2 regions of the Pseudomonas sp. ML2-2023-3 genome follow, and region 2 is predicted to be linked to the other one. Evidence: predicted binding sites of a transcription regulator. Region 2 holds the regulator's gene; the other holds the start of a gene.
The links. The regulator sigma-54, encoded in region 2, starts transcription at its own class of promoters, with help from an activator protein. The targets are predictions, from matches to a motif close to ANTGGCATNNANNTTGCTNT.

Region 1: flgB (flagellar basal body rod protein FlgB) is a predicted target of sigma-54. The motif match lies at 3,077-3,096, and genes of this name have one in related genera.

The regions. Positions count from the first base shown of each region.
Region 1 covers NZ_CP146343.1:4,597,198-4,607,413, forward strand. Annotated here, with positions in the region: gene flgE (flagellar hook protein FlgE) at 73-1,392, opposite strand; gene V6P94_RS21200 (flagellar hook assembly protein FlgD) at 1,422-2,147, opposite strand; gene flgC (flagellar basal body rod protein FlgC) at 2,163-2,606, opposite strand; gene flgB (flagellar basal body rod protein FlgB) at 2,610-3,017, opposite strand; gene cheR (protein-glutamate O-methyltransferase CheR) at 3,332-4,159, opposite strand; gene V6P94_RS21220 (chemotaxis protein CheV) at 4,172-5,134, opposite strand; gene flgA (flagellar basal body P-ring formation chaperone FlgA) at 5,213-5,983, shown strand; gene flgM (flagellar biosynthesis anti-sigma factor FlgM) at 6,135-6,461, shown strand; gene V6P94_RS21235 (flagella synthesis protein FlgN) at 6,513-6,980, shown strand; gene V6P94_RS21240 (flagellar regulator YcgR PilZN domain-containing protein) at 7,077-7,817, shown strand; gene V6P94_RS21245 (MFS transporter) at 7,888-9,204, opposite strand; gene V6P94_RS21250 (glutamine synthetase family protein) at 9,269-10,216, opposite strand, start outside.
Region 2 covers NZ_CP146343.1:4,999,106-5,009,321, forward strand. Annotated here, with positions in the region: gene mlaE (lipid asymmetry maintenance ABC transporter permease subunit MlaE) at 1-180, opposite strand, end outside; gene V6P94_RS23110 (ATP-binding cassette domain-containing protein) at 180-989, opposite strand; gene V6P94_RS23115 (KpsF/GutQ family sugar-phosphate isomerase) at 1,282-2,256, shown strand; gene V6P94_RS23120 (HAD family hydrolase) at 2,256-2,780, shown strand; gene lptC (LPS export ABC transporter periplasmic protein LptC) at 2,789-3,361, shown strand; gene lptA (lipopolysaccharide transport periplasmic protein LptA) at 3,348-3,893, shown strand; gene lptB (LPS export ABC transporter ATP-binding protein) at 3,893-4,618, shown strand; gene V6P94_RS23140 (RNA polymerase factor sigma-54) at 4,850-6,343, shown strand; gene hpf (ribosome hibernation-promoting factor, HPF/YfiA family) at 6,419-6,727, shown strand; gene ptsN (PTS IIA-like nitrogen regulatory protein PtsN) at 6,740-7,204, shown strand; gene rapZ (RNase adapter RapZ) at 7,207-8,064, shown strand; gene V6P94_RS23160 (HPr family phosphocarrier protein) at 8,080-8,352, shown strand; gene V6P94_RS23165 (ZIP family metal transporter) at 8,370-9,263, opposite strand; gene V6P94_RS23170 (superoxide dismutase) at 9,291-9,902, opposite strand; gene V6P94_RS23175 (hypothetical protein) at 9,904-10,216, opposite strand, start outside.

The DNA.
Region 1 (10,216 bases), 400 kb from region 2:
GACCGCGCTGCTGCTATCGCGAGCAAGCCCGCTCCCACAATGGTGACGGGCATACCCTCCCGCGACCCGCCATTACGTCATCTGAATAATGGTCTGCATGATGGTGCTTTGGGTCGAGATGGTTTTGGCGTTGGCCTGGTAGTTGCTCTGCGCCTTGATCAGGTCCACCAGTTCGCTGGTCAGGTTGACGTTGGAGTCTTCCAGGGAGTTGGACTGGATGGCGCCCAGGCTGCCAATTTTCGGCGCGTCGTAACCGGCCACACCCGAGGAATAGGTTTCTTTCCAGGCGGTGCCACCCACCGGCTGCAAGCCTTGCTCGTTGGTAAAGCTGGCCAGGGAAATCTGGCCGATGGCGCGGCTCTGGTTGTTGCTGAAGTTGGCGAACATCACGCCCGAACCATCGATGGTCAGGTTGTTGATCTGGCCGGTGGCATAGCCGTCCTGGGTGGGCGGGTTACGGGAAGTATCGGTGTTGTACTGGGTGGTTTTGGCCATGTTGATCACGATGCCACCCGCTTTGGACGCCGCACCGTTGTCTTTCCATTCGCCATTGATCATGGCGCCCGGCTTCCAGCCACTGACAACCAGGGTGTTTTCAGCCTGGTCATCAGCCGCGCCTGGCTGCGTCACCTTGGTCAACGCACCGGCCGAATCAAACGCCATGGTTGAAGGCACTGGTGCCGTGGCATTCTCGCCTGTTGGCAAGGTGCCATCCGGGTTGCGGCCATCGATCAGGGTATAGACGCTCCAGTTGTTGCCACCGGTCTTGACCATGTACTGGTCCATCGGGTGCGCGTTGCCCTGGGTGTCATAGACCGTGGTGCTGAATTTTTTGGTGTAGCTGGTGGAGACGGTCGGATCGAACGGGACCTTGGCCTGATCGATCGCATCGGCGCTGGAGTTCAAGTTGATCTCGGACGTGACCGAACCTGTAGGCTTGGGCGCCAGGTTCGAGGTGTCGATACGCAGGTCGGTCAGCACGCCATTGACGATATTGCCGTTGGCATCCACGCCATAACCCTGCAAGCGCGCAGTGCCATCAGAGCTGGTCACATAACCGTCTTTATCGGACTTGAACGTACCGGCACGGGTGTAGCTCAAGGAGCCGTTGTCGCTCAGCACGAAGAAGCCGCTGCCCTGAATCCCCATGTCCAGAAGGTTGCCGGTGTTGTTGACTGCACCTTGACCAAAGTTTTGCGAAACCGCTGCCAGGTTCACGCCACTGCCGATGGTCTTGCTGCCGATCCCCAGCTTGTTGGCCGAGTAGATGTCGGCAAACTCTGCCCGCGAAGATTTGAAGCCGGTGGTCGCAGCGTTGGCGATGTTGTTGCCGGTCACGTCGAGCTGCTTGTTCGCCGCATAGAGGCCGCTAAGGCCGATATTGAATGACATGTTTCTCTCCTTGAGGCGTATGAGTCGGCTTAGAGGCCAATGGTCTGGACTTTGGATATGCCAATGCTGCCCAGGCCTGCGAGGTTGAGCATGATTTCGCCACCGGTCTTGCTCAGGGTCACGCTGTTAACCGTGGCTGGCAGGTAGGTGGTGAGCGCCGTCGTGCCGGTGTCGGTTTTGCTTGATGCGGTGAAGGTGTACGAGCCCTTGTCCAGCAGCACGCCTTCGTCGTCCTTGCCATCCCAGGTAAAGCCCGCGTTACCGGCCTTCTGGGTGCCCATGTCGATCGTGCGGACCACTTCACCGTCCGCATTGGTAATGCTGATCACGGGATTGGAGTTGGCGTCCTGGACCACCACGGTGCCGTTGAATGGCTTTTCGCTGGCGGGGTCCACATAGGCCTCACCGGTTTGCACAATCACCGAGCGCCCCACCAGCGACGAGGCCTGCAAGGCTTGCGAAGACTGGAAGTTGCCCGAGAGCGAAGTGACCGTATCGTTGAGCGTGGTGATGCCTTCCAGGCTGCTGAACTGGGCCAGTTGCGCGACGAACGCAGTGTTGTCCTGCGGGTCCAGCGGGTTCTGGTTTTTCAGTTGGGTAACCAGCAGTTGCAGGAACGCATCCTTGCCCAGCGCCGTGTTCCCGGACGCAGCCTTCGAGGCCGCCGCCAGACTGGTATCGGTGGTCTTGGCCTGGGCGGAGTTGGCAAGCACCTGGTTAAGGGTCATGCCGCTGGTGGAATCGGTCACACTCATTTGCGTCGCCCCTTATCACTGACCGAGGGTCAGGACCTTCTGCATCATGGTTTTGGCGGTATTCATCAGCTCGGCGTTGGTCTGGAACGAACGGCTGGCAGAAATCATGTCAGCCATTTCTTCAACCACATTGACGTTGGGGTAGTACACATAGCCCTTGGCGTCTGCAGAAGGATGGTTAGGTTCGTAACGGGCCTGAAGCTCGCTTTGGTCCTCAACCACGCCCAGCACCTGCACACCTTGGCCTGCACCGTCCTGATTCTGGAACAGCGAGTCGCCGGTGGTGCTTTGCGCGCCCTGAAACATAGTGGCAAATACCGGGTGACGAGCACGGTAGGTCTGGTCGATGCTCGAAGACACGGTGTCGGCGTTGGCGATGTTGCTGGCCACGGTGTTCAGGCGCGTGGTCTGGGCGCTCATGCCACTACCGGCAATATTGAAAACACTGGATAGAGACATGGATTACTCCCCACGCAGGGCCGACATCAGCCCTTTGAATTTGCTGTTGAGCAGGGTGAAGCTGGCCTGGAAGTTGACCGCATTCTCTGCGTAGTTCGATTGCTCCAACTGAGCATCCACGGTGTTCTGGTCGATCGAGGGCTGCATCGGGGTGCGGTACAGCAGCGACTCGTCGCCACTGCTCAGGCCCTGGGCTTCGATATGGCGAGTGTTGGTCTTGTTCAACGCAAAGGCGCCGTTCTGGTTTTTGTCGCTCTGTGCCGCGAGCACAGAGGCAAAGTCCAGATCCCGAGCCTTGTAGTTCGGGGTGTCGGCGTTGGCGATGTTGTTGGCCAGTACCTCGGCACGCTGAGCGCGAAAGCCCAGGGCTTGCTCATGGATACCGAGCGCTTTATCGAAGCTGATGCTCATGTCGGAAAACCTTTGTGGGCTGACCTGAGAATGTGATTCAGGTTTTACATGACAGGGATAGAGCAAACCCCGTGCCAGTTTTTACAGCCCCGTATTTCAAGGGTTTGCCGGGTTGCGGACAGCGGCAATGCCAGAAAAGCGGCAACGGTTGACCGCTGACTGCCGCTTTTCTGCCGCTTGGAGCAGGTTTTTTGTAGTCGCTGCCGAAGGCTGCGATAAGGGCCGCAGGCCCTTGAAAAGGTTTTGCACTGATCTCGGGAAACGGGTTGCTGCGCAACCCTTCGCAGCCTGCGGCAGCGACTACGGATAGAGGTCTATTTGGCCTGGTAGATGATTCCCGGGCTGCATTGGACCATCTGGTAGTGATCCGGCAAGCCGTTGAGGGCTTCAGAGGCGCCCAAAAACAAATAGCCACCCGGTTTCAAGGTGCTGTGGATACGCAGCAGAATGTCTTTTTTCACTTCTGCCGAGAAGTAGATCAACACGTTGCGGCAAAACACGATGTCGAATTTGCCAAACCCTGCGTAACTGTCCAGCAGGTTGAAGGAGCGGAACTCGACCCGATTCTTGATCGGCGTCTTGAGCACCCAGCGCCCCGGCCCCTTGGGATCGAAATAGCGCTGCAAGCGTTCTGGCGACAGGCCCCGGCCAATCGCAAGGTTGTCGTATTCGCCGGTTTTACAGGTATTGAGCATCTGGGCCGACAGGTCGGTGGCAAAAATCTGCACCCCCGCTTTCAACTGCCCAAGGTTGCTGCGCTCAAACTCGTCAATGGCCATCGACAACGAGTACGGCTCCTGCCCCGAAGAACAGGCCGCCGACCAGATTCGCAAACGCTGGCCAGGACTGGCCTTGATTTGCTCGGGCAGCACCTTGTTCTTCAATACTTCGAAGGGGTAGGTGTCGCGAAACCACAAGGTTTCGTTGGTGGTCATCGCATCGACCACCAGTTCGCGCAGCCCGCTGCGCGGCTGGCTCTGGATACGCTGAATCAGCTCGCCCAGGGACTTGATACCTTGCTGCTCCATCAGCTTGTTAAGCCGGCTGGAGACGAGGTACTGCTTGTTTTCACCCAGCAAAATGCCACAGGCTTTTTCCAGGAAGACCCGGAACTGTTCAAAATCCAAATTAGCCGTCGACAAATGTCCTGCCTCTTAAATCGATTTGACCGCCAGGGGTGAGCCCTGGCTATGGTCTGCTGCTTTTATCCGGTCAACTACCCGGGATGCCAGGTCATCAGGTCGGAACTTGGCCAAAAAGTCATCGGCACCGACCTTTTTCACCATAGCCTGATTGAATACCCCGGATAACGAAGTATGCAGAATGATGTGCAGCTTTTGCATCCGCGGATCGTTACGGATTTCAGCAGTCAGGGTGTAGCCGTCCATTTCCGGCATCTCGATATCCGAGATCATCATCAGAAATTCTTCAGACGGGTCCTTGCCCTCCTCCACCAGCTTGCGCAGGTAGTCCAGCGCCTGACGGCCATCATTCAACGACACCACTTCAACGCCTACCGTTTGCAGGCAACGGGCTACCTGCTTGCGTGCCACCGACGAATCGTCGACGGTCAGCACCCGCAATGACAGTGCCTTGCTCCGGGTTTCGACATCCACTACACCGTGGGTGATGGTTTCAGGTGATGGCGAGACTTCTGCCAGTACCTTCTCGACATCGATGATTTCGACCAGTTGATCGTCCAGCCGGGTGACGGCCGTCAAGTAATGGTCGTTACCCGTGCCCTTGGGCGGCGGATGGATCTCTTCCCAGTTCATGTTCACGATGCGTTCAACCGAGCGAACCAGAAAGCCCTGAGTCTTGGTGTTGTACTCGGTGATGATCACAAACGGGCTGCTTTGATCTTTCAGGGCCCCCGCCCCGGTGGCCATGGCCAGATCGAGAATCGGGATGGTCGCGCCTCGAATGCTCGCCACACCACATACCACGGGATGAGACTTGGGAATCAAGGTCAGTTTCGGGCATTGCAGCACCTCCCTGACCTTGAACACATTGATCCCGTAAAGCTGTGGTCCATCCAGACGAAACAACAACAGCTCCAGGCGATTTTGCCCGACCAGCTGAGTGCGCTGGTTAACCGCATCCATCATCCCGGCCATTCTCAGCTCCTCTTAAAAACTTCAAGTTTCATCACGCACTTCCCGGTAAACGGCACGGGGCTTGCTTTTTTATCGGCCATGAACGCAAAAACGACAATTTCCTGCCACCGGCCCTTCCTCCAGACCCTGCGCCGCAGCTGTCTGAGCGTCCTGGCGGCTGGCACCCTGCTTGGCCTGGGCACTCATACCCAGGCTGATGCGTTTACATCGCCTGATCAGCTTATCGGCGTGACCCAGGGCTTTCTTGAATTCACCGTTGAAGACTACCTGGCAACCAGCCAGACCGAGGGGCGATATCAGATCCAGGTCAACAACCTTGACCCCCGTCTGCGACTGGCTCATTGCGACAAGGAATTGACAGCAACCCTCGAAAGCCCGGCACAACCCATGGGCCGGGTGATCGTGCGCGTGCGCTGCGAAGGGGGCTCGCCCTGGACTATCTTCGTTCCAGCCCAGGTCAAACTGTTCCGTGACGTGGTCATCGTCAATCACCCGCTCAAGCGCGGCATGGTGATCGACTATGCCGATGTCACCTTGCGCGAGCGGGATATCAGCCTGATCAATCAGGGCTACCTGACGGCGACTGAACTGGCAGTGGGTCAAAAGCTGCTGCGGCCCATGATCACCGATCAGGTACTGACCCTCACGCACCTGGAACAGGTTGCCACCGTGCGCAAGGGCGACCATGTGGTCATCAGCGCCCGTAGCGGTACGTTAAGTGTCAAAATGCCCGGCGAAGCCCTGTCAGACGGAGGCCTCAGCGAGCAGATACGAGTCAAGAACCTGAACTCCAAGCGTGTGATCCGGGCCCGAGTGACAGCACCCGGTCAAGTTGAGGTGGCATTGTAGGAAAGTTGGCATCAGTCTCCGGACTTTCCTACACTGTGGTTTGACGCAGATCAGTACAGTTCTGTGTGAAGCTATGATTAATCGAGCCTAAAGTTTTTCCGGGTATGGCCGAAAACATGGCAAGCGTCCAAATACCCAGAGGTTTATCGTTATGGTCATCGACTTCAGTCGTCTTGGCAGCGCGCCGCCCTTAACCGGCAGTACGCGCAGCAATGCAAATCAGGAAGCAGGCAGCGCCACGCAAGCGGCCCCGGCTAAAGGCCCTGAGCAAACCAGCGCCAGCGCCCCTAGCGGGGAATCTGTACACCTCAGCCAAGAGGCTCAGCAGTTGCAGAAGATCAGCGACTCGTTGCGTGACCAACCTGTTGTCGACAAAAATCGGGTGGCCGAGCTTAAACAGGCCATCGCCGAGGGCAGCTACAAAGTCGACAGCAACCGGGTCGCCAGCAAACTGCTCAACATGGAAGCCCAGCGCTAGGCCCACATGGCCTGTGCCAGGCTTTTGGACGCTTAACTCCCAGAGCCCGTTATGCACGACGAAAATTTACTGCAACTGATCAATGATGACCTGGCCCCCGCCGAACAACTGCTCGGCCTGCTGCAAGACGAGTCCATTGCCCTGAAAGGCCGCGACATGCAGGTGCTGGAAAACATTCTGGCGCGCAAACAGTCGTTGATCATTTTGCTGGAGCAACATGGCCGCAAGCGCAGCGAGATTCTCGCGGCCCTTGGCCTGGCCACCAACCGCAGCGGCCTCGAAAGCCTTGCCAGCCACTCAAGCGTAGGCGCGCAACTGCTCAGCCAAAGCGATGTGCTGAACCAGTTACTGGCCCAATGCCAGGCTGCGAACCTGCTCAATGGACAGTCGATCCAGACCCAGCAGGCAATCACCGCCAACCAGCTGCGCATTCTTCATGGCGGCGAAGCCCCCTCGTTGTATGACGCCCGCGGCACCACTTCGATGCTCAACAAGCATCGCGCCTACAGCCAGGCTTGAGCCTGCGCATCCGCAGCCTGTAGCGAGACACGCACCATAATGGCAGAATGCCTCTTTTTTGCATGTCGCTGTATTTTGTCTGGAGATTGATCAACCGTGTTCGACGCCCAAGATGCTCCGCAACCGCCAAAGGTGCTGACCACCCCTTTGGAAATTGCCTCCAACCTGCGGATGCTGCAAGAGAGCCATGACCCGCTGATCATCACTTTCCAGGATCGCACCCAGCGCTTCCAAAGCTATGTGGTGGATATAGACCGTGAGCGCAACACCATGGCGCTGGACGAAATGATCCCCCGTGACGGCGAGCGCTTTCTTGAGGCTGGCATACCGTTTCGGGTTGAGGGTTTCCACGATGGCGTGCGCATTGCCTGGGAGTGCACCACGCCGCTGACCCTTGATGACAGCAAGGATCACCGCTGCTATCGCGGTGCGCTACCCCGCGAAGTGGTTTACCACCAGCGGCGCAACGCATTTCGTGCGGCCCTGCGGCTGGCCAATCTGGTCAGCGTGGAGGTCGCGGGTGAAAAACTCAAAACCCCGATCAAAGGCAAGTTGCTGGACGTTTCTGCAACGGGCTGCAAATTGCGTTTTGAGGGTGATATCGGCCAGGGCATGCAACTGGGTCAGGTGTATGAGCGCTTCAGCGCCGACCTGCCGTTTGGCCTGATGTCCACCCCGGTCGAGTTGCGTTACCTGCACTTTGAAGAGCGGCTGAGCATTACCTTTGCCGGCATGCGCTTTCACAACATCAGCGGCGCCGTACAGCGTCAGGTCGAACGTTTTGTGTATCAACTGCAACGCGAAGCGCGCCAGTTTGATAAAGACGACGATTACTGAACGTGAGTGAACCCTGCACATCCTGTGGGAGCTGCCTTCGCGAGCAAGCCCGCTCCCACAGGGAAAGTGTCTAGGGCTTGGGTTCTGGCTTGGGTTCTGGCTCCGGTTCCGGTTCCGGCTCCACGTTATCCACCATCTGCTCCTGCACCACCTGCTCATCCACCCGCGGGTCAAGCGCCGCTACCAGCGGTGAACTGGACATGCTGTCAGGCATTGCCACGTGATGCAGCGGCGCATCATCGACCTGGTGCAGGTTGGTCACTGCATTCGGGCGAATTCGCCACACCAGGATCAAACCCGCCACGCTGAAAAAGGCGTAGAGCATGTGGCTGCCAAGCACCTTCATCAGAACCCCCGCCACCAGCGGGCCCACACTCGCCCCAATGCCGTAGGTCACCAGTAACATGGCGGTCAGCGACACGCGACGCTCCGGCTCAATGTGGTCATTGGCAAATGCCACGGCCAGCGGATAGATGCAAAACTGCATCAACGCCGCCATGCCACCGGCCACAAACAGCACCTCCAGCGGTACCGACGGCAGGATCGCCAGCGGCAATGCGGCCAGCGCCAGCAAGAAGGCGAAGATGCGGATCAGCAACGGCCGGTCATAGCGGTCGGACAACCAGCCCAATGGCCACTGCACCAGCAACCCGGCAAAAATACAGCTACCCATGTACAGACCGACCAGCTCGGTCGACAGCCCCTGCTGCGAGGCATAAAGCGGCGCCAGACCGTAGAACGAACCCACCAGCAGGCCCGCGCCCATCACCGCGATCAACGACTGGGGTACACGCTTGATAAAAAACTTGGGGTCCATCGGTGCGGGGTGCAGGGGCGCCGGGTGAATACGTCGGGTCATGGCCACGGGCACCAGGCACAGGGCAAAGCACAACGCCACAACCATCAGCAATTCGAGCCCCAGGGCCGGATGGATCACCAGGATCAATTGGCCGAGCACCAGGCCCAGATAGGAAGCGATCATGTACAGGCTGAACACCACGCCTCGCTGCTTGGCATCGGCCTGCTCATTGAGCCAGCTTTCGATGACCATGTACTGGCACATCATGCCCAGACCGACGATCACCCGCAGCAGCAACCATACCGGCAACCAGTCCGTCAGCCCGTGACACAGCACCGCCGCACCGACAATACCGGCGCAGGTGGCGTAGGCACGGATATGCCCGACCCGGGCAATCAGCCGGTGGCCGATCTTGCCGCCCAGGACCAGGCCAAAATAGTTGGCCGCCATCAACGCGCCGACCCACAGGCCGTCAACGTTGTCGGCCGCCAGGCGCAGCGCCAGATAGGTACTCAAGAGGCCAGAGCCGATCAACATCATCAGCGAGGCAAAGTACAACGCTCGAAAAGACTTCCAGATTTGGTGCATTGGCTTTCCGTGCGGCTCCTTGTATCTGCAGCCGGGCAAGGCCCGGTGCCACAGATTTAAACAGTTAAGCCTGAGCCGCCAGAACGCGACGCTCCCAGGGAGTTATTTCGTCATGGAAGCTGGTAAGTTCCAGCGTCTTGGACGCAACGTAACCTTCGATGAACTCCACCCCGAACAGTTCAATCGCCAACTGACTGCGCTTGAGGCGATCAAGGGCTGCATGCAAGGTACAGGGCAATGACAGCGCCGGGGGCACTTCGAATTCGCCCTGAATCGCAGCGCTCGGTTCCAGCTCATGCTCAATGCCATATAACCCTGCCGCAAGGCTGGCGGCAATGGCCAGATACGGATTGGCGTCAGCGCCCGGCAAACGGTTTTCAACCCGCCGCGCCACGGGTGAGCTGGCCGGGATCCGAAGGCCTGCAGCACGGTTATCGTGGGACCAGCACGCATTGTTCGGCGAGGCATAGGGGTGGAACAGACGCTGATAGGAATTGACGTTGGGCGCAAACAGCGCCGTGAAGTCAGCCATGCCTGCCTGCTGCCCACCGATAAAGTGGCGAAAGGCGGCCGTCGGCTGCCCCGCCTCGTCGCTGAACACATTACGACCGCTGCCCAGCTCCACCACGCTCTGGTGAATGTGCATCGAGCTGCCGGCGGTGTGGGCCAGTGGCTTGGCCATGCACACAACGGTCAGTCCATGCTTGAGGGCGACTTCCTTGAGTAAATGCTTAAACAAAAACGTCTGGTCGGCGAGCAGCAGCGGATCACCGTGCAGCAGGTTTATTTCAAACTGACTGACGCCCATCTCGTGCATAAAGGTGTCGCGCGGCAAGCCCAGTGCCGCCATGCATGCGTAGACCTCGCTGAAAAAAGGCCGCAAGCCGTTATTGGAGCTGATGCTGAACGCAGAAAAACCTTCTTCAGGACGACCATCGAGCCCCACAGGCGGACGGAATGGCTGGGTCGGATCGGTGTTGGGCGCAAACACAAAGAACTCGAGCTCAGTCGC
Region 2 (10,216 bases):
CAGCGACATGACACCAACGGAGTGCAGCTGCTTGATCAGCAGCCCGAAACCGCCGCCGATACCGCCTCGCCCCAGCAGTGCATGAAACAGGAAAATCGTCGAACGCCCCAGCACCGCGACGATGTCGATCCCGGCTCGGCCAAACAAACCGATACGGTCCATTAATGAATGTCTGCGCATCAGCGCTTCCCCAGTAGATCGGTTCGGTAGTCCGACGCCGGAAAGTGAAACGGAACCGGGCCATCCGGATCGCCGGTCATGAACTGGCGAATGCGCGGGTTATCGGCGTTCATCAACTCTTCAGGCGTACCCTGCCCCAGCACCTGACCGTCACCGACTACATACAGATAGTCGGCGATGCTCGCGGTTTCAGCCAGGTCGTGAGACACCACAATACTGGTGATGCCCAGCGCATCGTTAAGCAGGCGAATCAGCCGCACCAGCACTCCCATTGCGATGGGATCCTGGCCCACGAAGGGTTCGTCATACATCAGGATTTGCGGATCCAGAGCAATCGCCCGCGCCAGGGCCACCCGACGCTTCATGCCGCCGGACAACTCGTCGGGCATCAAATCGATAGCCCCGCGCAAGCCCACCGCCTGCAATTTCAGCAGCACGATGTCACGAATCATTTCTTCAGGCAGCTGGGTATGCACCCGCAGCGGGAAGGCAACGTTCTCGAACACATCCAGATCGGTGAACAATGCACCACTCTGGAACAACACCCCCATGTGCTTGCGGGCATCAAACAAATCACTGCGCGACAGGGTCGGCAGGTTTTGATTGTTGACCCACACTTCGCCGCTGCTGGGACGCAGTTGCATGCCCATCAGGCGCAATAGTGTGGTTTTGCCGCAGCCCGACGGGCCCATGATTCCCGTGACCTTGCCACGGGGAATTCGAATATCGACATTATTGAAGATGCTGCGCGTGCCGCGCTTGAAGGACACTCCCTTCAGCTCGACCGCGTAGGCGTTATCGGCGCTCATCTAAACTCCTTGCGATGCAGCCTCTGCCTCTCACCCGGACACCAAACTTCTTATCAAGAAGCACGCGTTCCCTGGCGGGCCGAACTGGCGGCGAACTATACCACTGCTCATAGTGACCGCCCAAGACCGAAGGAGTGCCGGTTCAGCCTCAATACAGTGAAATAAAGCGGGTTTTTCTGTAAACACACTAAGAGTTTACCTACGCAGGCAACAAAGCACTGCGATCAAGCGTGAGGGAACGCCACATAACCGCTATAATCGTTGCCTTTTCTCAGGCTACCCGACTTCAACCATGAGCCAATCCAGCGACCTGATTCAATCCGCCCAACGCACCATCCGCCTCGAACTGGAAGCCGTAGAGGGCTTGCTGACTCATATCGACGCAGATTTCGTACGCGCTTGCGAGATGATTTTGGCAAGTAAAGGCCGGGTAGTCGTGGTCGGCATGGGCAAGTCAGGGCACATAGGCAACAAAATTGCCGCCACCCTGGCCAGCACCGGCACCACGGCTTTTTTCGTTCATCCGGCAGAAGCCAGCCACGGTGACATGGGCATGATCACCCGGGATGACATCATTCTCGCGCTGTCCAATTCTGGCTCAACCGCCGAAATCGTCACCCTGCTGCCGCTGATCAAGCGCCTGGGCATCAAATTGATCAGCATGACCGGTAATCCGCAATCGCCCCTGGCCAAGGCGGCCGATGTCAGCCTCGATGCAAGCGTGGCCCAGGAGGCCTGCCCGCTAAACCTGGCACCGACCTCCTCCACCACGGCAACCCTGGTGCTGGGCGATGCACTGGCCATAGCACTGCTCGAAGCCCGTGGCTTCACAGCCGAAGACTTTGCCTTCTCCCATCCGGGTGGAGCACTGGGCCGGCGTTTGCTGCTCAAGGTCGAAAACGTCATGCACTCTGGCGATGAGTTGCCGCAAGTCATGCGCGGCACCCTGCTCAAAGAAGCACTGATGGAAATGACCCACAAGGGGCTGGGCATGACTGTCGTCATCGAAGAGGACGGCCGGCTGGCCGGGATCTTCACTGACGGTGACTTGCGCCGCACCCTGGACCGTGAAATCGATATCCGCAACGCAACCATTGATGCCGTCATGACCCCGCACGGCAAAACCGCCCGGGCCGACATGCTGGCGGCCGAAGCCCTGAAGATCATGGAAGATCACAAAATCAGCGCACTGGTGGTTGTCGACAAGCAAGATCGCCCGGTTGGCGCCTTGAACATGCACGATCTGCTACGCGCAGGAGTAATGTAATGACCCAGGAACTTCTCAAACGCGGCAAAGGCATCAAGCTTGCCATTTTTGACGTTGACGGTGTCTTGACCGACGGTCGCCTGTACTTCCTCGAAGACGGCAGCGAATTCAAAACCTTCAATACCCTCGACGGCCAAGGCATCAAGATGCTGATGGCGGCCGGTGTTCAAACCGCAATCATCAGCGGTCGCAAAACCCCGGTCGTCGAGCGCCGCGCGCAAAATCTGGGCATCCCGCACCTCTATCAGGGCCGGGAAGATAAATTGGTCGTGCTGGACGAGCTTCTTGGCCAACTCAACCTAAGCTATGAACAGGTCGCCTATTTGGGCGACGATTTGCCAGACTTGCCGGTTATCCGTCGTGTCGGCCTTGGCATGGCAGTGGCCAATGCTGCAAGTTTTGTTCGCGAGCACGCCCACGGCGTTACCCAGGCACGTGGTGGCGAAGGTGCCGCCCGCGAATTCTGCGAGCTGATTCTGCGTGCCCAGGGCAGCCTGGACGCAGCCCACGCCGCCTACCTATAGAGCTTTCTATGCTGAGCAAAAAGATTCGCCAAATACTGCTGTTCGCGGTCATTGCTTCGCTGTTTGCAGCAGTTGGCTACTGGAACATCAGGCCGGAACGCTTTCTCGACGCCCCTACCGTGGCCGTGGATGAACACGCTATCGACTATTACGCCACCAACGCACGCAGCCTTCAGTTTCTGCCCGACGGCAAGTTGCAGTACGAGATGACCTCCGAGAAGCTTGAACATTTGAAAGCTTCCGAAGTCACTCTATTGACCAACCCGAAAATGCAGCTGTATCGCGGCACGGCCTACCCGTGGGACGTGAAGAGCGAGCGCGGTGAAGTCAATCCGGACGGTACTGAAGTCGAGCTGATCGACTCGGTGCGCATAGCCCGTACCGACGAGAAAAAACGCACCACGATTATTACCAGTACCCGCATGACTGTATTCCCGCAGAAGCAATATGCGCAGACCGAGCGAGACGTTAGAATCGACGGCGCTGGCGGCGTGACTACTGGCAAGGGAATGAAAGCATATTTGAAAGACGGCAGGATGGACCTGCTGTCCAACGTAAGAGGACAGTATGAGTCTCGTTAAAACCCTCCCTTTATTGCTCAGCTTGAGCGCAGCACTGGGAAGCGTGAGCGCCTGGGCTCTGCCGAACGACAACGAGCAACCTATCCGCATTCAGGCCAACGAAGCACAACTGGATGACAAGCAAGGCATCGCCACCTACAAGGGCGATGTAATCATCACCCAGGGCTCGATGAAAATCACCGGCAATACCGTCACCATCACCCGTAACGCTGCGGGAGAAATCGACGTGGTGACTTCTGTGGGCAACCTGGCTTACTTCGAGCAGTTGCAAAAAGCCACAGACCCCAAGCCGGTCCAGGCTTACGCCGTCACCATTCAGTACCATGCGCCGCAAAATCGCATCGTGCTGATCGACAAGGCCAAGGTCATCAACGACGGCAACACCACCGAAGGCGAGAAAATCGTCTACGACACGGTGAAACAAATCGCCAGCGCCGGTCGCGCCAATGGTAGCCAGGTCACAGCACCTCGCCCACGCATCGACATGGTGATCCAGCCCAAGAAGAAAACCGACCCGCAGAAGGCCCAGTAATGGCAACTCTGAAAGCCCAGCATCTGGCCAAAAGCTACAAGGGCCGTCAGGTAGTACGTGATGTCAGCCTGTCGATCGACAGCGGGCAAATCGTGGGTTTGCTCGGCCCTAACGGCGCGGGCAAGACCACGTGCTTCTACATGATTGTCGGCCTGGTGCATGCCGACCAGGGCCGCGTCCTGATCGACGACCTGGACGTCAGCCATGAGCCCATGCACGGCCGCGCACGCGCCGGTATAGGCTACCTGCCGCAGGAAGCCTCGATTTTCCGCAAGCTGTCTGTCGCGGATAACATCATGGCCATCCTCGAAACACGCAAGGAACTCGACAAGGCCAGTCGACGCAAAGAGCTGGAAAGCCTGCTGCAGGAGTTCCACATCAACCACATCCGCGACAACCTGGGCATGAGCCTGTCGGGTGGTGAACGTCGCCGGGTAGAAATTGCCCGCGCCCTGGCCACTGCGCCAAAGTTCATCCTGCTCGACGAACCTTTTGCCGGGGTTGACCCGATTTCGGTGGGCGACATCAAGCAAATCATTCACCACCTCAAGGCCAAAGGCATTGGCGTGCTGATCACCGATCACAACGTTCGTGAAACCCTCGACATCTGCGAAACCGCTTATATCGTTAACGACGGCCAACTGATCGCCGAAGGTGATGCAGAAACGATTCTGGCCAACAAGTTGGTGAGAGAAGTTTACCTGGGCCATGAGTTCCGCCTGTAAATCCAGGCATGTCGCGTGTTGTCAGAGCACCTGAGGCAGTAAAAAGTCCCGATGATTTTTATTGCCCGGGCGCTCTCAATGGGTTTACTCCCCCTGCGTGGAAACTAATTGAGAACGCCCCCTAGGCAAACGCACCGGTTTCAGGCATATAATTTGCTTAAGTTTGGCGCTCGCGCGCCCTGTAGTGGATGGCGCCATGTGCGCCGGCGAATAAGGTGTTAAGCCCCTGCCATGAAACCATCGCTAGTCCTGAGAATGGGCCAGCAGCTGACGATGACACCTCAGCTGCAACAGGCCATCCGCCTGCTCCAATTGTCGACCCTCGACCTGCAACAGGAAATCCAGGAAGCCCTGGAGTCCAATCCGATGCTTGAACGCCAGGAAGAAGGCGACGACTTCGACAATGCAGACCCCTTGGCCGACAACATCGAGCAAAAACCCAATTCCGACGTTCAGGAGCCCACCTACCAGGAGCCCGCACAGACGGTAGACAATCTGGAAGACGGCGACTGGGGCGACCGCATCCCCAATGAGCTGCCTGTGGACACTGCCTGGGAAGACGTCTACCAGACCAGCGCCAGCAGCCTGCCAAGCAACGATGATGACGAGTGGGACTTCACCACCCGCACCTCTGCCGGCGAGAGCCTGCAAAGCCACCTGCTGTGGCAGTTGAACCTTGCGCCGATGTCCGACACCGACCGACTGATCGGTGTGACCCTCATCGACTGCATCAATAACCAGGGCTACCTGGACGAAACCCTCGAGGAAATTCTCGAAGCGTTCGATCCGGAACTGGATATCGAGCTCGACGAAATCGAAGCCGTCCTGCACCGCATCCAGCAATTCGAACCCTCCGGCATTGGTGCGCGCAACCTGGGCGAGTGCCTGCTCCTGCAATTGCGCCAGCTCCCGGCCAAGACACCTTGGCTGAACGAAGCCAAACGCCTGGTCACGGATTACATCGACCTGCTGGGCGCGCGCGACTACAGCCAGCTCATGCGCCGCATGAAGCTCAAAGAGGAAGAACTGCGCCAGGTCATCGAGCTGGTGCAAAGCCTCAATCCGCGCCCGGGCTCACAAATCGAGTCCAGCGAAGCCGAATATGTCGTGCCTGACGTGATCGTTCGCAAGGACAACGAACGCTGGCTGGTGGAGCTCAACCAGGAGTCCGTGCCACGTCTGCGGGTAAACCCGCAATACGCAGGTTTCGTGCGTCGCGCCGACACCAGCGCCGACAACACCTTTATGCGCAACCAGCTGCAAGAAGCACGCTGGTTTATCAAAAGCCTGCAGAGCCGTAACGAAACCCTGATGAAAGTGGCGACCCAGATCGTCGAGCATCAGCGCGGATTTCTGGAATATGGCGACGAGGCCATGAAGCCACTGGTACTGCACGACATCGCAGAAGCCGTGGGCATGCACGAGTCAACCATTTCGCGGGTTACCACGCAGAAATTCATGCATACCCCGCGCGGTATCTATGAGCTGAAGTACTTTTTCTCCAGCCACGTCAGCACCTCTGAAGGCGGCGAATGCTCCTCCACTGCGATCCGTGCCATCATCAAAAAACTGGTTGCAGCTGAAAATCAGAAAAAGCCGTTGAGTGACAGCAAGATCGCTGGTTTACTGGAGGCACAAGGTATTCAGGTAGCCCGTCGCACCGTCGCCAAGTACCGCGAATCCCTCGGGATAGCGCCTTCGAGCGAACGCAAGCGTTTGATGTAAGCCACGGACCCCGGCGTTTCAGTGGCAGGCTGCTCGGCCTGCCGCTTTATGCAATGGCATCAAAGGAGAAACTGTATGCAAGTCAACATCAGTGGACACCAACTGGAAGTCACCGAACCGCTACGCGCTTACATCGGCGAAAAACTCGACCGACTTGAGCGTCATTTCGACAAGATTACCAACGTACAGGTAACGATGGCGGTCGAAAAACTGAAACAGAAAATCGAAGCCACCTTGCACATCCATGGAGGAGAAGTCGTTGCCAACGCCGAGCATGACGACATGTATGCCGCCATTGATCTGCTCACTGACAAGCTTGATCGCCAACTGAAAAAGCATAAGGAAAAGACCCAAAGCCTGCTCCAGGGCGCGACCGGTCGTTAATACTCCCAACCCATGATCCGACTTGAAAGTATCCTGACCCCCGGCCGTTCCTTGGTGAACGCGCCGGGCGGCAGCAAAAAGCGCGCACTCGAACACATTGCCAACCTGATCAGCCGCGAAGTGCCTGGTCTCGAAATGCAGGATGTTTTTGAGAGCCTTATTGCCCGTGAAAAACTGGGTTCCACCGGTTTTGGTAACGGCATCGCCATACCCCATTGCCGCCTCAAGGGCTGCGAGTCGCCTGTCAGCGCCTTGCTTCACCTCGACGCCCCTATAGATTTCGACGCCATCGATGGCGCGCCGGTCGACCTGCTTTTCGTTTTGCTGGTACCAGAAGCGGCAACCGATGCACACCTGGAACTGCTCCGGCAGATTGCCAGCATGCTCGATCGTAAAGACGTGCGCGAAAGACTGCGCAACGCACCCAGCAACGAAGCGTTGTATCAGGTTGTTCTGGACGTACAGAACGGTCATTAATCATGCGCTTAGTCATTGTCAGCGGACGCTCCGGCTCCGGTAAAAGCACCGCCCTCGCCGTCCTTGAAGACAACGGTTTCTATTGCATCGACAACCTTCCGGCAGGCTTGCTGCCGGAACTGGCCGAACGTGCGCTGATTCACACCGAATTAGCGCAACCCCTGGTGGCCGTGTCGATTGACGCGCGAAACCTGCCAAGCCATTTGTCACGCTTTCCCCAGTTGCTTGAAGAGGTTCGCAACCGGCACATCCAGTGCGACGTGCTCTACCTGGATGCCGACGAAGAAACCCTGCTCAAGCGCTTCTCGGAAACCCGCAGGCGTCACCCGCTCAGTAGCGCAAGCCGTTCGCTTGCCGAAGCTATTCGCGATGAAACCCAGCTGCTTGGACCGATTGCCGACCTCGCTGACCTGACCATCAACACCACCAATCTGAACCTGTATCAGTTGCGTGACACCATCAAGTTGCGCCTGCTGAACAAACCTGAAGCCGGCACCGCCTTTTTGGTTGAGTCGTTTGGTTTCAAGCGCGGGATGCCAGTGGATGCCGACCTGGTCTTTGACGTACGTTGCCTGCCCAACCCGTACTGGAAGCCCGAACTGCGCGAGCAATCCGGGCTGGATCAGCCGGTTGCCGATTATCTGGCAGCACAACCTGATGTCGAGGAAATGTTCCAGGACATCTCCAGCTACCTGCTGAAGTGGCTACCACGCTTTGCCGCGAGCAATCGTGCCTATGTAACGATTGGTATTGGTTGTACGGGCGGACATCACCGCTCCGTGTACCTGACCGAGCGACTGGGCAAGTGCCTGCAAGAAACTCTGAAGAACGTCCAGGTTCGCCACCGCGACCTTACTTGAAGGATCTACCCTGCGATGCCTGCACTGGAAATACAAATCATCAACAAACTGGGCTTGCACGCCCGGGCATCTGCAAAGTTCGTCGGTATCGCAGGTCAGTTTCCATGCCAGATCCGGGCAGGTCGTACACCTGAGTCAATGGTAGACGGCAAGAGCATCATGGCAATGATGATGCTCGCCGCTGGCAAAGGAACCACCATCCACCTGAAAACCGAAGGCGAGAAAGAACAGGAAGCGCTGGATGCGTTGGTCGCGCTGATCAACAACTTCTTCGATGAAGGTGAGTAGCGGCTACAGCGATCGGCTCAACCAAGCGCCGTATCCATCACCATCATCAAGCAGAAACCTACACACAATCCCAGACTCGCCAGTTTTTCGTGGCCATTGCGTCGAGACTCCGGGATAACCTCTTGTGTGACCACCAATAGCATCGCCCCTGCAGCCAATGCCAACCCCAATGGCAGCAACACTTCGGCCAGATTGACCAGCCACGCGCAAAGCACCGCAAACACTGGTTCGACCAAACCTGAGGCGGCACCGATCAGGAAGGCCTTGATTCGCGACACCCCTGCCCCAGCCAACACCAAGGCAATTACCAGCCCTTCCGGCACATCCTGCAGCGCAATCCCCATCGCCAAGCTATCGGCATCAGGCATTCCACCCCCCGCCGACACCCCGACCGCCATCCCTTCAGGAATGTTGTGCGCCACAATCGCGATGACAAACAACCAGATGCGCGGTGCAATGACCGGCTCTCCGGGACGGCTGGCAAAGACTTGCGGCCCAACCCCCGACACTTTGCGATCCACCATAAACAGGCAGAATGCACCCAGCAGGATGCCCACACTGATCAGGCCACTGGAGGACCAGGGCGACAACCCCAGACTCTGAGCAGCCGCGATTCCCGGCACAATCAGCGAGAAAGCGGTGGCAGCCAGCATCACCCCGGCACCAAAGCCAAGCAAGGTATCGCTCACTGCCACCGGCATTTTACGAATGACCAATACCGGCACCGCGCCCAACGCGGTGCCTAACGCACAGAGCGCACCGCCTTGCAGTGCCCGCAGCAATCTGGGCTCCAGGTCCAGCCAGACCAGCCCCTTGGCCACCAGCAAGGCAGTACCCGCCAACAGCAAGAGTGTGCCGAGGGCATAACGAAACATCCGAACACCACCGACGGCCAATATTTGCGTGCCCATAATCTGCCTGAATCCTGTTAAGTGGGCTCAGCCAATCGCGGCTTGATAACGACGCGCCACTTCCGGCCAATTAATCACGTTATAGAACGCGTTAATGTATTCCGGACGACGGTTTTGATAACGCAGGTAGTAAGCGTGCTCCCACACATCCAGCCCCAGAATCGGCGTATTGCCATTCATCAACGGGCTGTCCTGGTTGCCACTGCTTTCAATCACCAGTGTTTTTTGCGGCGTCACGCTCAGCCATGCCCAGCCGCTGCCAAAACGCGTCAACGCGGCCTTGGTGAAGTTCTCCTTGAACGTCTCGAGCCCACCCAACTGTTCGTCAATTGCCTTGGCCAATGCACCTTCTGGCTTGCCCCCGCCCTTGGGGCTCATGACCTCCCAAAACAGCGAGTGGTTGGCATGCCCGCCGCCCTGGTTGATCACCGCAGCCCTTAGCTTCTCGGGTAATTGATGAACACTGGCCACCAGCTTTTCTACAGGCCATTGCGCCCATTCAGTACCCTCTACCGCCGCATTGAGATTATTGATGTAGGTCTGGTGGTGCTTGGTGTAGTGGATTTCCATTGTTTGCGCATCAATATGCGGCTCGAGCGCGTCGTAGGCATAAGGCAAGGCAGGCAAGGTATAAGTCATATCAGTGTGCTCCTAAGTGATGGCCGCTAACTGTCGAGAACTCATGGCTGTTCTGAGCCACATTGCTTTTGAGTAAAAGATTGGAGCGCGGGTATTCGCCGTGCTCACTGATGAAATTCAAAAGCTCAACATAGGTTTTGCTGCTCTGACGCAACGCTGCTTCACGCAACGCCGACGACAGTCGAGCGTTCTGCATGGTTTGCAATAAACGCTGATGGATCGCACAGAGGTACTCGACGCTTTCCTCCGGCTGGTTGAGGCGCAAATGCAAATCCGCCAGGTTATGGTGCGAAATGACGCAAGCCGCCACTGCT